Regions from separate parts of the Pradoshia sp. Z3_51 genome, predicted to be linked through region 3. Evidence: predicted binding sites of a transcription regulator. Region 3 holds the regulator's gene; each other region holds the start of a gene.
What was found. The regulator Rex, encoded in region 3, represses fermentation and respiration genes when NADH is low (regulators of the CRP and FNR family bind a similar motif). The targets are predictions, from matches to a motif close to TTGTGAAATATTTCACAA.
Positions count from the first base shown of each region.

Region 1 (5,107 bases), on a different contig from region 3:
TTTTCCTCAATAATAGTACTGTCTCCCATATGCTATCTACTCATCCTCTTGAACCTCTTGATTGGTTACCCTTTTTAATATATAAAGTAAAACTTTTTATCTATCCAATATTATTCCGTATAATGAGAGTTAATACAGCACGAAGAAAATAAGGAGACAGGTTATGGGATATTTTCAATCAGAGGAGACTTATCAATTATTAAATGCAGTAGGAGAAAATATTTTTATTTGTGATGATCAATTAACCATCATATTTATCAATCGTTACGCTGACAAATTAATTCAATGTCTAAGTCCTTTTACCGGTTTATCAAGTAAGGAAGAATATATCGGGAGAAACATAGCAGAATTTGATCAAGGGGGGAACTGCAAGAGGACAATACTCGAAAACGATTCCTTCCCCAATACCAGCAGAATTATATTTTTCAATAAATACACAGCTAAGATTGCAATAAGTCCCTTTACATTCAACAATGGTTTAACAGGTTATATGCTCACTTGGAAGGATGTAACCGATTATGAAGAAGAAATACATAAAGGGCATTCGATGATGGAAGAAATGTATGCTCCTATCATCAAAACAATTCTGGATGATGTACTTTTAATGCCCATTACTGGATTTTTGTCTGAAGATCGTCTTCATAAGATCAAAGAGAAGGCTTTATATGAAAGCTCTGATAAACAGGCTTCCTATATGGTGATTGATTTTACTAGCGTAACTTCACTGGATGACGAATATATTGTGGCAGAGCTGGAGGTCATCTCTCAATCCCTTGCTTTATTGGGTACAGAAGCTATATATACAGGCCTGTCCACTACTCTTGTCCGCCAAATCGTAAACCAGGGAACAAAAATAAAGAATGAAACATTTGCTACGTTTAATCAGGCTATGAATCATATCTGCAAAATAAAAGGCTACAAGTTGGTAAAATATTAATCTTGATCTTCCTCTTCAGCTTGATTTATTAAAATCAAGCTGTTCTTTTTGTCAACTGATTTGCAAATGAATGACAATTCGTTTGCGCAGCTTTTGTGACAATATTGTTTCATAAATTTGAATTAATTATAGTAATTTTAGTTTAGTTATAGATATTTGCAAATTATAGGACTATTATATCTAATATAAACAAGGTCATTGTAAATTTAACTAATTATTAATATATACATAGGGATAACCTACTAAACAATTTAAACTATTTAAGCCAACTCTTCATTCACGCAAAAATAATTAGTTACTTTTATAATAGAGGTGACAGCACTTTATAAATGGTTTTTTTTCGTCTGTTTTGTGAATGAATGAACAATGCATAAGAATTGAAAGGTGTGAACAGTTAAATGGAAGTATTGGATCTCGCTAGGTTTCAGTATGCAGCAACTACAATCTATCACTTCTTCTTTGTACCACTATCCATTGGATTGGTATTTTTAGTTGCTATTATGGAAACATTGTATTTTTTTAAGAAAAAAGAAATTTATTTGGACATGGCAAAGTTTTGGGGAAATATCTTTCTCATCTCTTTTGCTGTCGGAGTAGTTACAGGAATTATCCAAGAATTCCAGTTTGGAATGAACTGGTCAGAATACTCCCGCTTTGTCGGAGATGTATTTGGTGTTCCATTGGCTATTGAAGCCTTACTGGCTTTCTTTTTAGAATCCACATTCATTGGTGTATGGATGTTTGGGCGTGACCGATTGCCAAGATGGGTTCATTTACTATCTATATGGCTTGTATCAATCGGTACCATTTTTTCTGCCTTGTTTATTCTCGCTGCGAACTCTTTTATGCAGGAACCAGTTGGGATTGCGATTGAGAATGGCAAAGCTGTATTAAATGATTTCGGGGCATTTATCACAAATCCTCAGCTGCTTGTTGAATTTCCACATACGGTCTTTGGGGCTTTTGCAACCGGAGCCTTCGTAGTAGCTGGGATCAGTGCATTTAAAATATTGAAAAAGCAAAACTTAGATGTATTTAAGAAATCATTTACAATCGCTATGATTGTGGCGATGATCTCAGGACTTGGAATCGCATTTACTGGTCACTGGCAGGCACAGCATTTAATGTCCTCACAGCCTATGAAAATGGCAGCCAGTGAAGGTTTATGGGAAGATAGCGGTGACCCGGCAAGCTGGTCGCTAATTGCTAATATTGATGAAGAAACCCGTGAAAACAAGTGGTCTGTTGAAATCCCTTATGCTTTAAGTATCTTAGCCTATAATAGCTTTGAGGGATCTGTAGAAGGAATGAATACACTCCAGGAGAAATACACAGAGCTTTATGGTGAAGGCGATTATATCCCGCCGGTAGGAGCTATTTATTGGAGCTTCCGCATTATGGTTTTCGCTGGTGCTATTATTATGGGCTTAGCAGCCTTAGGACTATTATTTATCAAGAAAAATAACCTAATAAATCAATCACTCTATTTAAAAGCAATGGTTGGAGCAATAGCCCTTCCTTTTATCGCCAATACAGCTGGCTGGATTATGACTGAAATTGGCCGGCAGCCTTGGACAGTCTTTGGATTATATACGACTGCACAGTCCGTATCCCCTAATGTTACTGCAGGACAGCTGTTAACATCGATTATTGTATTTTTGGGGGCCTATACTGTTCTTGCTGTCGTATTAATCACTCTTATTGTGAAACAAATTAAAAAAGGACCATACCAAACCACTGATACAAAACCAGATGTAGATTTATTTGACAAGGAGGCCTTTGGAGCATGAGTCTAAATGAGTTATGGTTTATCCTTGTAGCTGTTTTATTTATTGGTTTCTTTATTCTTGAAGGCTTTGACTTTGGCGTGGGAATGTCCACTCGTTTTCTCGCGCGTAATCAAAAAGAGCGGGATCAGTTGGTTTCTACCATCGGGCCTTTCTGGGATGCAAACGAAGTATGGTTGATTACTGCAGGCGGTGCTATTTTTGCGGCATTCCCTGAATGGTACGCAACCATGTTCAGTGGGTACTATCTACCATTTGTTTTATTCCTGCTGGCCTTAATTGTACGAGGAGTTGCTTTTGAATTCAGACATAAAGTCCATGAAAAGTGGATCAGTTTCTGGGATTGGATGATATTTGTCGGCAGTATAATACCTGCTTTTGTATTGGGTGTTCTTTTTACTAGCCTTGTACGTGGAATGCCAATTGATGCATCCAAAAATATGTATGCTAGCTTTGGAGATTACTTTGACCCCTACTCCATTGTTGGCGGAATCGCGATGATTGTGTTATGCCTTGTGCATGGTTTAACATTCATCGGCATTCGGACAGAGGGGCAGATTCGTGATCGTGCACGTTCTTTAGTATCAAAAATATATTTAATTCTATTAGCAGGTCTTATAGTTTTCGCCGTACTAACCTATACAATGACAGACTTATTTGAAGTACGGCCGCTCGCTACACCATTATTCCTGCTCGGTGCAGTTGTAACAACCGTATTAGGTTATGTATTCTCAGCAAAGAAAAGGGAAGCTTTAGCCTTCACTATGACGGCTTCAACTATGCTATTTACTGTTACGATGTTATTTGTTGGTCTGTTCCCAAGAGTAATGGTTAGTTCAATTAGTTCCGAATATAACTTAACTATATTGAATGCTTCCAGTGGACCATATACCCTTAAGGTGATGACCATCGTAGCATTAATATTACTTCCCTTCGTTCTTGGCTATCAAATATGGAGCTACTATGTATTCAGAAAGCGTATTTCTGATAAGGAACCGGTGAGTCATTAATGATAAACAAAGAGATTTTAACTATAAAAGGAATAAAGAGCACCATGACATTCCTATTCGTGATTTCTTTATTACAGGGGATTGCCATTATTATTCAGGCCATCTACCTTGCTGAAGGGATTACAAACTTATTTAATGGGGAAAAGCTGTCTGAACAGCTTATCCCCTTCCTTTTATTCGTATTAGCTTTTTTGGTACGCCACCTTTTGACTTTTATTCGTGATAAATGGATGGATCGCTTTGCCTCCGAATCAGGGACAGCGATGCGAAAAGAATTATTGAAGAAATTATTTGAATTGGGTCCTCGATTCACCCAATCCGAAGGGACAGGAAGCTTAGTAACAATGGCTTTAGAAGGTGTTTCCCAGGTTGAAACGTATTTAAAGCTTTTCTTGCCCAAGATGATGAGTATGTTCCTGATTCCTCTGTTAATTGTAGGGTTTATGCTGACGCTTGATTTGACTTCTGCGGGAATTGTAATCATTGTACTCCCTATTCTTTTATTCTTTATGGCTATGCTTGGGATTGCAGCAAAGCGTAAGGCTGATAAACAATATGAATCCTATCAAGTCCTTTCCAACCATTTTGTTGATTCCTTACGTGGCTTGGAAACTTTACGACTTCTGGGCTTAAGTAAAAAGTACGATCGAAATATCAAAAACGTAAGTGAACGTTACCGAAAAGCAACGATGGGGACACTGCGAATTGCATTCCTTTCAACATTCGCGCTCGATTTCTTCACCTCCCTTTCAGTCGCTATTGTCGCCTTATTCCTGGGTGTTCGGCTTATGGAAGGTGCAATTTTATTAGGACCGGCACTTACGGTATTAATCCTTGCTCCTGAATACTTTTTACCGATTCGGGACTTCGGAACAGATTACCACGCTACTTTAGACGGAAAAAACAGTATGTCTGCTATTCAACGGATTATTAATTGGCCGCTTGATCTAAAACAAAAACAAAATACAACATTCTCTACTTGGTCAAATCAGGATTCCTTAACCATTAGCAACTTGACAGTCCAACACATGGAATCCAATCAATCCGCTCTGAATGATCTATCATTTTCATGGAAGGGATACGGAAAAATCGGTATTATTGGCGCAAGCGGTGCCGGAAAATCTACCTTAATTGATGTACTGGGCGGATTTTTAAACCCTACATCCTGCACAGTTACTATTAACAATCATTCCTATTCCTCTTTTAAAGAAATGAGCTGGCAGGATCAATTGCTATATATTCCACAGCATCCTTATCTATTTAATGATACCGTGCGAAACAATATTACATTTTACACTCCAAACGCCAGTGAAGAGGAAATTCAGTTGGCTATTGATCGAGCAGGATTAAAAGAAGTTGTTGATTCCCTACCA
Region 1 is NZ_JBZAJC010000005.1:137,367-142,473, forward strand. It holds gene AC4BHA_RS12130 (hypothetical protein) at 164-937, shown strand; gene AC4BHA_RS12135 (cytochrome ubiquinol oxidase subunit I) at 1,336-2,727, shown strand; gene cydB (cytochrome d ubiquinol oxidase subunit II) at 2,724-3,734, shown strand; gene cydD (thiol reductant ABC exporter subunit CydD) at 3,737-5,107, shown strand, end outside.
Region 1: a site for Rex is predicted at 1,287-1,304, ahead of AC4BHA_RS12135 (cytochrome ubiquinol oxidase subunit I). Genes of this name have one in related genera too.

Region 2 (5,107 bases), on a different contig from region 3:
TAGGAACTAATTTTGCAATTGTTGTTATTGTATTTACAAGTGTTGCTGAGTGAACTCCTCGTAAAACTAAAGCATGCACAGCCCATAGCAATACGCTGGCACCAATGATTGCAGCTATGTTTTGTCCACCTTCAAACATAGGGATAAAGTAACCAATGGAAGAGAACAAAAGTGTAGCGTATGCTACGTTACCTAACCATGCAGACAGCCAGTAACCCCAAGCACTGTTGAATCCCATAAATTTACCAAATCCAGCTGAAGCATAGCTGTAAACTCCACCATCAAGATCCGGTCTTTTATCATTCAAGTTTTGGAAAGATAACGCTAGCGCGACCATCCCTATACCAGTAATTGTCCATCCTAAAATAATTGCACCGGGAGAAGCTGCACCAGCCATATCTGAAGCAAGGTTAAATGCTCCTCCTCCAATCATAGAACCTATAACAATGGCAATTAAGGCAAATAAGCCAATCTTTTTATCTTCTGCCATTTTTTCTTCACCTCGTTAATTTGATAATGGTAGCAGGGAATTGTGTAGAACCAATTCCCTGCTCATCTACTTATTCAATATTTCCTAATGTCAATGCCATTACAGATTTGATTGTATGCATTCTGTTTTCAGCTTGATCAAATACTTTGGAATGCTTGCTGCGGAAGACTTCATCTGTAACTTCCATTTCAGCTAATCCGTGCTCTTCATGAATCGCACGACCATAAGAAGTTTCTAAGTCATGGAATGCCGGTAAGCAGTGTAAGAAGATCACGTTGTCATTTCCAGTCATTTTGATCATATCCATATTCACTTGATATGGAGCTAATAAAGCGATACGTTCTGCGAACTTGTCTTCTTCTCCCATTGATACCCAAACATCTGTGTAGATAACATCAGCGCCGGATACTGCCTCTTCAACATTAGATGTGATTGTTACACGGCCTTGGGACTCTTTTGCTAATTCCTTAGCAAGTTCAACAATAGATGCTTCTGGGAATAAAGATTCCGGTGAACAGATACGTACATCCATACCAACTTTTGCACCGCCGACAAGTAAGCTGTTTGCTACGTTGTTACGGCCATCCCCAACGTATACGAATTTAACGCCTTTTAAGTGGCCTACATTTTCTTTCACTGTTAAGAAGTCCGCTAAAGTTTGAGTTGGATGCCATAAATCTGTAAGACCATTCCATACAGGAACTCCGGAGTGCTCAGCCAAAGATTCCACTTTTGCATGTTCAAAGCCACGGAATTCGATACCATCAAACATACGGCCTAAAACTTTAGCAGTATCTTCAATAGATTCTTTTTTTCCAAGTTGGATATCATCTTTTCCAAGATACTCAGGATGAGCGCCTAAATCAGTACAAGCTACCGTAAAAGCACAACGTGTACGAGTTGATGGTTTTTCAAATAATAAGGCAATATTTTTACCTTCCATATAACGGTGAGGAATGCCTTGTTTTTTCTTTTCCTTTAACTCAGCAGCAAAATCAATCATGTGTAAGAATTCTTCTTCAGTGAAATCTTTCTCAGCCAAGAAACTTCTACCTTTAAGGTCTGGTCTTGTTTTAATCATTTTATATACTCCCTCCAACGATAACCTTTTAATCAACTAAATCTTTTATTAAATGTCTTCACGTACTAGAGGCATGCTCATGCAGCGTGGGCCCCCACGGCCACGAGACAATTCAGAGCTTTTGATTTCAATAACTTTTACACCATGTTTGCGTAAGCACTCGTTTGAGATATAGTTACGGTCATATGTAACAACTACACCAGGTGCAATCGCCAGTGTATTGGAACCATCATTCCACTGTTCACGTGGAGCTGCGATTTCATCTCCGTCACCACAAAGGATGATTTCAAGTTCAGGCAAGTTAAGCACTTCTTTTAAAGTCTCTTTAATGTCAGTACGGTGTGTGATATTTACATTAAATTCATCAGCGCCTTTTTCAAGGATGTAAATATTCATTTTACCGCCAGGTCCCTGAATCATCGGATGCATTGTAAATTTATTGTAGTCTACCATTGTAAATACAGTATCCAGGTGCATGAATGCACGGCAGCTAGGTATTTCAATAGCTATTACTTTCTTGAATTGATTTTGTTTATTCAAGATGCTAAGCGCGAATTTTTCGATTGCTTTAGCAGATGTTCTTGCTGAAACACCGATTGCGACTACTTCTGGGCTTAATACCAGTTCATCTCCCCCCTCAATTGGGTTATGATAAGTACGGTCAAGCCATACAGGAACATCTTTACCAGCAAAACGTGGATGATGCTTGATAATATATTCCATGAACATGGACTCTCTGCGTCTTGCAGGTTCGCGCATGTTATTAATTGTTAAACCGTTTCCGATAGCTGCTGCCGGGTCCCGCGTAAAATACAGGTTTGGCATTGGATCTGTATAGAATGGATAATGGTCTTCCATCAATTCATACAAATGTGTTTTTTTGCTGATCTCCAGTTCATTTTTGCGGATACCGGACATAATTTTGTCAACCATGTCTTCATTTGAAAATGATAATAAATACTCTTTAAGATTTTCAAATGTACCCTGTACCTTTGCATTGCTTTCTTCAAGCATGCGGCTAACAAATTCCTCTTTCACTTCAGGATTTGTAAGAGATTCTGCAGCAAGCTTCTCAAGGTATAAAACTTCTATTCCTTGATCTCTTAGTGTATTAGCAAAATAATCGTGCTCTTCCTGAATAATCGGCAAATAAGGAATATCATCAAACAATAGTCTCTCCAGATATTCCGGAGTAAGATTTTCTACTTCTTTTCCGGGACGCTTTAACATTACAGTTTTTAAAGTGCCGATTTCAGAAGTAACATGAATTGGATTTGTCATATTGCCTTTCCTCCTGCACACCTTATTTTTCTTACATTTTTAGTGTAAAGGAACGAAAAAAAGAGATTTGTGATTTTTTACACACAAAAAATGTGTAAATCCTCACATAAATCTCTTTAAATAGAAAAGTTTATGTATGAATATTCAATTAATTGTTTTTAATTTCCTATTATTTCGCATAACTATGTATATTTTTTTGCATATCATACTTGAAATATAAAAAAATATTTCTTATAAATTTGCAACTGTTCTTAACCTTTCTTCCAGGGCCTCTGCTTGATGGATTGTACGGCAAATAATCATACAGGTATCATTCCCACATATAGTTGCCGCCTTCTCTTCCCACTCAAGTTCATCTAAAATTGCCCCAAATGAGTGGGCATGGCCAGGTAATACTTTTAGGATAATAAAATATTCTATTCTTTCAATATTTAATAATGCGTCTTGCATTTTTTTACGTAGTTTCATTGTGTCATTGTACTTATGATCTCCGATAAATCCATACTTCGTCCCTCCGGTCTTAGATGGATATTTTACCAGGCTTAATTCCCGGATATCTCGAGAAATGGTGGCTTGTGTAATATGCAACCCTTGCTTAGATAATTCTTCGACCAGCTGTTCCTGAGTTTTAATTTCATTATTCTGAATTACCTGCTTAATAATAGCGAGTCTTTTTTCCTTATTCATAATAAAATACTCCTTTTACTAAGTTCTATAATTCTATTTATACTCATTTGTGCATAGATGAGCAATATATTCATACAAAAGAATATTTTGTATTGACTTTCTATTCGGAATTTCTATACTATTTGTATATAAAATAATAAAGATAATATTTATGATGAAGAATAGTACTTAAAATACAAATTATAGCGAGCCGGGAATGGTGAGAGCCTGGTATTAATGGTTTTAAGGAACGCCCTTCTGAAATGCTCATTCGAACAACTTTAGTAGTTTGGGCCGGACTTTTCCGTTATAAAGTTAAGGTGGTTCATTAGAACAAGCAGAGTGGTACCGCGGGTTTACAGCCCGTCTCTTAAAGATTTTTAAGAGGCGGGCTTTTTTTATTATATTTTACTGGAGGCTGAGGATATGGATATAAAACTAGATGTAGCTTCTCATATGAATGAAGTACTAAAAGGTGACTTAAATCTTGAAACATGCTTGTCTTTGGTCGAAACCCCAAAGAACAAAGAGCATGGAGATTTGGCATTTCCCTGTTTCACTCTCGCAAAACTGTGGAAGCAATCTCCGCAGAAAATTGCAGTAACATTAGCTGACCAACTAAAGGATGAACGTTATGAGGATGTAAAAGCTATTGGACCGTATGTTAACTTTTTCCTCGATAAAAAGTCTATCAGTGAAAGAGTAATGAATACGATATTAACTGATCAACATCAGTACGGCACACTTTCTCTTGGACATGGTGAAAATATCGCAATTGATATGTCTTCACCCAATATCGCCAAGCCCTTTTCGATGGGGCACCTTCGCTCCACAGTAATCGGAGCCTCTATAGCCAATATTATTAAAAAATGCGGTTATACCCCTGTTAAAATTAATCACATTGGTGATTGGGGCACTCAATTCGGAAAATTAATTGTAGCCTATAAAGCTTGGGGAAATGAAGAAAAAGTTAAAAAGAGTCCCATCAGCGAACTTTTAAAGTTATATATTATCTTTCATGAAAAAGCCGAAACAGAACTTGAGCTAGAGCAACAGGGACGTGACTGGTTCAAAAAGCTGGAAGATGGGGACGAAGAAGCCACGAAATTATGGAAATGGTTCAAAGAAGAATCCCTGAAGGAATTCGAGAAAATATATGAGCTGCTTGGCATTCAATTCGACTCTTTTAATGGGGAAGCTTTTTATAATGATAAGATGGCAGAGGTTATAGAAATAATTGAGAATAGCGGCCTGCTTGTAGAAGATCAGGGTGCCATGGTAGTCAAATTAGAGGAAGAGGGATTAACACCTTGTTTAATCAAAAAATCCGATGGTGCGACTCTTTATGTAACACGGGATTTATCAGCTGCTTTATACCGTTACCGTACCTACGACTTTGCCAAGGCTGTATATGTAGTCGGAAATGAACAATCCTTACATTTTAAACAGCTTAAAGCTGTTTTAAAGAAACTTGGATTTGACTGGGCTGACGACATTTCACATGTACCATTCGGAATGATTATGAAAGACGGCAAAAAAATGTCGACTCGTAAAGGAAGAGTGGTCCTCCTCGAGGAAGTGCTGGCCGA
Region 2 is NZ_JBZAJC010000006.1:120,649-125,755, forward strand. It holds gene arcD (arginine-ornithine antiporter) at 1-490, opposite strand, end outside; gene argF (ornithine carbamoyltransferase) at 561-1,571, opposite strand; gene arcA (arginine deiminase) at 1,620-2,852, opposite strand; gene argR (arginine repressor) at 3,084-3,539, opposite strand; T-box leader at 3,682-3,892, shown strand; gene argS (arginine--tRNA ligase) at 3,945-5,107, shown strand, end outside.
Region 2: a site for Rex is predicted at 2,943-2,960, ahead of arcA (arginine deiminase). Genes of this name have one in related genera too.

Region 3 (5,107 bases):
GCTCTGGCTTGTCAGCAACAACTGCTTCAGTTGTTAAGAACATAGCTGCAACAGAAGCTGCGTTTTGAAGTGCAGAACGAGTTACTTTAGTAGGATCCACGATACCGGATTCGATCATGTTTACCCATTGGCCATTAGCTGCATTGAAGCCAATGCCGATTTCTTCTTTTTTAAGACGTTCTACAACTACAGAACCTTCAAGGCCTGCGTTGTGAGCGATTTGGCGAACTGGCTCTTCAAGAGCACGAAGTACGATGTTAACACCAGTTTGTGCATCGCCTTCAAGTTCCACAGCAGCCACTTTATTGTACACACTTACAAGTGCAGTACCACCACCGGCTACGATACCTTCTTCAACAGCAGCACGAGTGGAGTTTAGAGCATCTTCAATGCGAAGTTTGCGCTCTTTCAATTCTGTTTCAGTTGCTGCACCTACTTTGATAACGGCTACGCCGCCAGCAAGTTTAGCAAGACGCTCTTGTAATTTTTCTTTATCAAATTCAGAAGTAGTTTCTTCTAATTGGGAACGAATTTGATTGATACGTGCACCGATTTCGCTAGTTTCTCCAGCACCTTCAACGATTGTAGTTGTTTCTTTTGTAACAACAACTTTCGCAGCGCGTCCAAGAGAAGTTAATGTAGCAGATTTAAGGTCACGGCCTAGTTCTTCAGTGATTACTTCACCGCCAGTTAATGCAGCGATGTCTTCAAGCATAGCTTTACGACGGTCACCGAATCCAGGAGCTTTAACAGCTACTGCATTGAATGTTCCGCGAAGTTTGTTCACAACTAGAGTTGCTTGTGCTTCACCTTCAACATCCTCAGCGATTAGCAATAAAGGTTTACCTTGTTGAACAACTTGTTCAAGGACAGGAAGTACTTCCTGGATGTTAGAGATTTTCTTATCTGTGATCAAGATGTATGGATTTTCTAGTACAGCTTCCATTTTATCGGAATCTGTTACCATGTATGGAGAAGAATATCCACGGTCGAATTGCATACCTTCTACTACATCTAGTTCAGTTGTAAATCCTTTGGATTCTTCGATTGTGATAACTCCGTCGTTACCAACGCGTTCCATTGCTTCAGCAATTAGAGCGCCAACTTCTTCGTCAGCAGAAGAAATCGCAGCAACTTGTGCAATGGATTCTTTGCCTTCGATTGGTTTGGAGATTGCTTGTAATTCTTCAATTGCAACAGAAACAGCTTTTTCAATCCCTTTACGAACGCCCATTGGGTTAGCGCCAGCTGTTACGTTTTTCAATCCTTCACGAATCATAGCTTGGGCAAGAACTGTTGCAGTAGTTGTACCGTCACCAGCAATTTCATTTGTTTTGCTTGCTACTTCTGCAACCAATTTAGCACCCATGTTTTCAAACGCGTCTTCAAGCTCGATTTCTTTTGCGATTGTTACACCATCATTTGTGATAAGTGGGGAACCGAATTTCTTTTCAAGAACAACGTTACGTCCTTTTGGTCCAAGTGTAACTTTTACTGTATCAGCTAATGCATCTACCCCACGTAACATAGCGCGGCGAGCTTCTTCACTAAATTTAATATCTTTTGCCATACGTAAATTACCTCCTCGATTTTTTTGTTATGTCTTATTTTTTAATCGACATTTTCGTTAAGCAATAACGGCCAAAATGTCGCTTTCACGTAAAATTAAGTATTCTTTACCTTCGTATTTAATTTCTGTACCTGAATATTTAGAGAAGATAATATGATCGCCTTCAGATACTTCCAATCCTACTCGCTCACCATTCTCAAGGACACGGCCTGTTCCTACCGCTACAATTTTGCCTTCAGATGGTTTTTCTTTGGCAGTGTCTGGTAACACGATGCCGCTTGCAGTTTTTTCCTCTTGTGCGACAAGTTCAATCACAACGCGATCTCCTAGTGGCTTTAACAAGTAAAACTACCTCCTTAAAGTTATCTCCATTTTTATTAGCACTCATCATCGTTGAGTGCTAACACAATTTATAGTTTAAATAAAGAACCAATGATTTGCAAGTAATATTAGTTAAAATTTTTAAATTTTATCACCATTTATTTATCTTACCCAAATAAGGTCTAAATATCCTTTTTATTTCAGTTTGGTAGATGAAGAGAAGGAAAATGTTTCGCAATTGTAACTATGAGGTAAAAACGGTTAAAATTAAAGATATGCGCAATCTAATATCTATATAAAAGATTAAGGGAGTTTTTCTATTTGAAAAAATATTACTGGTCAATTCTCATTACCTATATTGCCATGCAATTTTCTTCTATTCTTGGTATCCCAATTATGCTGGTTTTCTTATCGAACACGAATATCCCCGCGGAACGGATAGAAGTATTGGCTGCAGGGTATTGGATTGTTATAAGCTTTATTCTGGCTTCTATCATTACTCTAGTCCTACTGAGATATGAAAAAAATAATAGAAGCTTAGGCGATCAGGCAAGTGTGGGAGCTTCGATCGGCTGGGCAATTGGCGGAGTATTTCTTGCTTTGTTTTCACAATCTATAGCTGGTAATATCGAACGAATTATTGGTATTCCTACCGGGTCTGAAAATACACAGAATATACTCGGTCTCATTGAGGCAGTACCGCTTGTTATGGTAGTCAGTTCTGTACTTGGGCCATTTTTAGAAGAGATTGTCTTTAGGAAAATTATCTTTGGCACATTACACAAGCGATTGAATTTCTTCCTGAGCGCGTTAATCAGTTCACTGATCTTTGCCGTTGCTCACATGGAATTTGTACATATCCTGCTTTATACAGCAATGGGATTCACATTTGCTTATTTATATGTTAAAACAAAGAGAATCCTTGTTCCTATTTTTGCCCACATTACTATGAATACATTAGTTGTAATCGTACAATCACTTTACAAAGATGATATATTAAAAAATATGGAAGAGCTTAATAAAGTTCAAAGCTTTATCGGAGGTTTGTTATGAGACGTTCACCGTTGTATATGGCAACGACTTACTTAATTTTAGGTGCTATTTTTATATTTTTTGCTGTTCAAAATGTATCACGCAGCGGTTGGGATTTCTTTACCTATTTCCTGATCATACTGGCTACACTTGATGTTGGTTCAGGAATCCGCTTGGTGATGATTCATAAGCAAATAAAGAAAATGAAAAGTGAAAAACCAAAAGAATAACAAAAAAAATCTCGGAGGGAAAACCTTCGAGATTTTTTATTCTGTATCTTCCGTATTTCCGGATGGATAATGTTTAAGAAAATATACTAATGATTGCAATTCGACTGCAAGGTCAATATGATGGACACGAATGCTGTCTGGCACATTCAGACGTGCCGGTGTAAAGTTTAAAATAGCCTTAATGTTCGCAGCCACTAAACGATCTGTAATAGATTGGGCAACCTGTGATGGAACTGTTAAAATAGCTACACTAATATCTTGCTTTTCAAGTTTTTTCTCCAGTTCATCCATATGATAGAGCGGAACATCCCCTATAAGGGTTCCTACTTTATCAGGAGAAACATCAAACGCCATTTCAATCTTTGTATTATTATTTTTCATAAAATTATAATTTAAGAAAGCTGTACCTAGATTCCCGACTCCAATTAGAGCTACCTTTGTAATCTCATCTTGATCGAGAGTTTTTCTAAAGAAGGATAATAGATAATTAACATTGTAACCATACCCTTTTTTACCTAAAGCACCAAAGTACGAGAAATCTCTTCGTATAGTAGCTGAATCTACTTTAACAGCTTCACTTAGTTCTGCGGAAGAAACTCGTAGTTTTCCTGACGCGTGTAGATTTTGTATAAAACGATAATATAATGGAAGTCGTTTGGCTGTAGCCTGCGGTATTTTAGTATTTTCCTGCAAAATTAATTCCCTTCTCCCTATTCTTTCTTGTCAATCGTTACTCCATATATCAAAACTGCCTTTGATAATCCCGACTGGTTTTACCCCCCGGTTTTCCAATGAAAATAGTTTCCTTCAATAACCATTGATTTTTCGATTGCTTTGCACATAACATATAAGGTTAATCAAGTATTGCTGAAACAGCTGTTATTTCTTACTTTCGTTTTTAAGATTATACGAATAATTAATCTATTCATATTTTCAGCTTTTTTCCATATAAAATCAATATCTAATCCTTGGAGTGCCCGGGTACCACATAGAAATTATATCAGAAGTTTTCTTCACTACCATAATTCTAACTATCTTAGCTATGTATAATACGCCGCTTTTTTATCAATGATTCGTTAATTTTATATTCGAGCAAAATACTAGGACTAGCGGTTCTGATTGTTTCCAGGTTACCTCCGCGATACCAATCATATGGGATCTTTCCTGATTAATAAAGCACGTAAATTCACTGAAAGTTTATTCTCCTATTCCTATTCTATAATATTTCTATCATTTTTGGTAATTTTTGTGTGAGTATTCACAAATTTTCTATTAAGTTGCGGTGCTTATCAAGAGTAGGCTACACTTAAGGTATGTACTTCTTGAGGTGAGAATATGATTATTTTACAAGTTAATAATGTATCCAAATATTATGGAGCTGAAGCAATTTTATCTACAATTAAGCTCGAAGTTCAAACGAAAGACCGTATTGCACTTGTTGGCAGAAACGGTGCCGGTAAATCTACCCTGCTTAAAATTATTGCCGGGCACCTTTCACATGACAGTGGCGAGATCTATAAGCCAAAAGATGTTTCGATTGGTTATTTGGCTCAGAATACCGGTCTTCAATCCGACCGCTCTATTTGGGATGAAATGATCTCTGTTTTTGAAGGCTTACAAAAACAAGAAGATGAATTGAGATTATTGGAAAAATCTATGGCTGATCCTTCTGTCTACAATGATGAACAAAAATATAACCGGGTATTAAAAGATTACGATCGTCTCCAGGAGGAATTTAAAAATTCTGGCGGTTACCAAATGGAAGCAGATGTACGTTCTGTTTTACACGGTTTGCGTTTCTCAGATTATGATTATACTACATCTATTAATTCCTTAAGCGGCGGCCAAAAAACCAGGCTTGCACTAGGTAAATTATTATTAACGAAACCTGATTTACTGATTCTGGACGAGCCGACCAACCATCTTGATATCGATACATTAGGCTGGCTCGAAG
Region 3 is NZ_JBZAJC010000012.1:78,979-84,085, forward strand. It holds gene groL (chaperonin GroEL) at 1-1,570, opposite strand, end outside; gene groES (co-chaperone GroES) at 1,628-1,912, opposite strand; gene AC4BHA_RS16505 (CPBP family intramembrane glutamic endopeptidase) at 2,213-2,944, shown strand; gene AC4BHA_RS16510 (YdiK family protein) at 2,941-3,153, shown strand; gene AC4BHA_RS16515 (redox-sensing transcriptional repressor Rex) at 3,190-3,849, opposite strand; gene AC4BHA_RS16520 (ABC-F family ATP-binding cassette domain-containing protein) at 4,489-5,107, shown strand, end outside.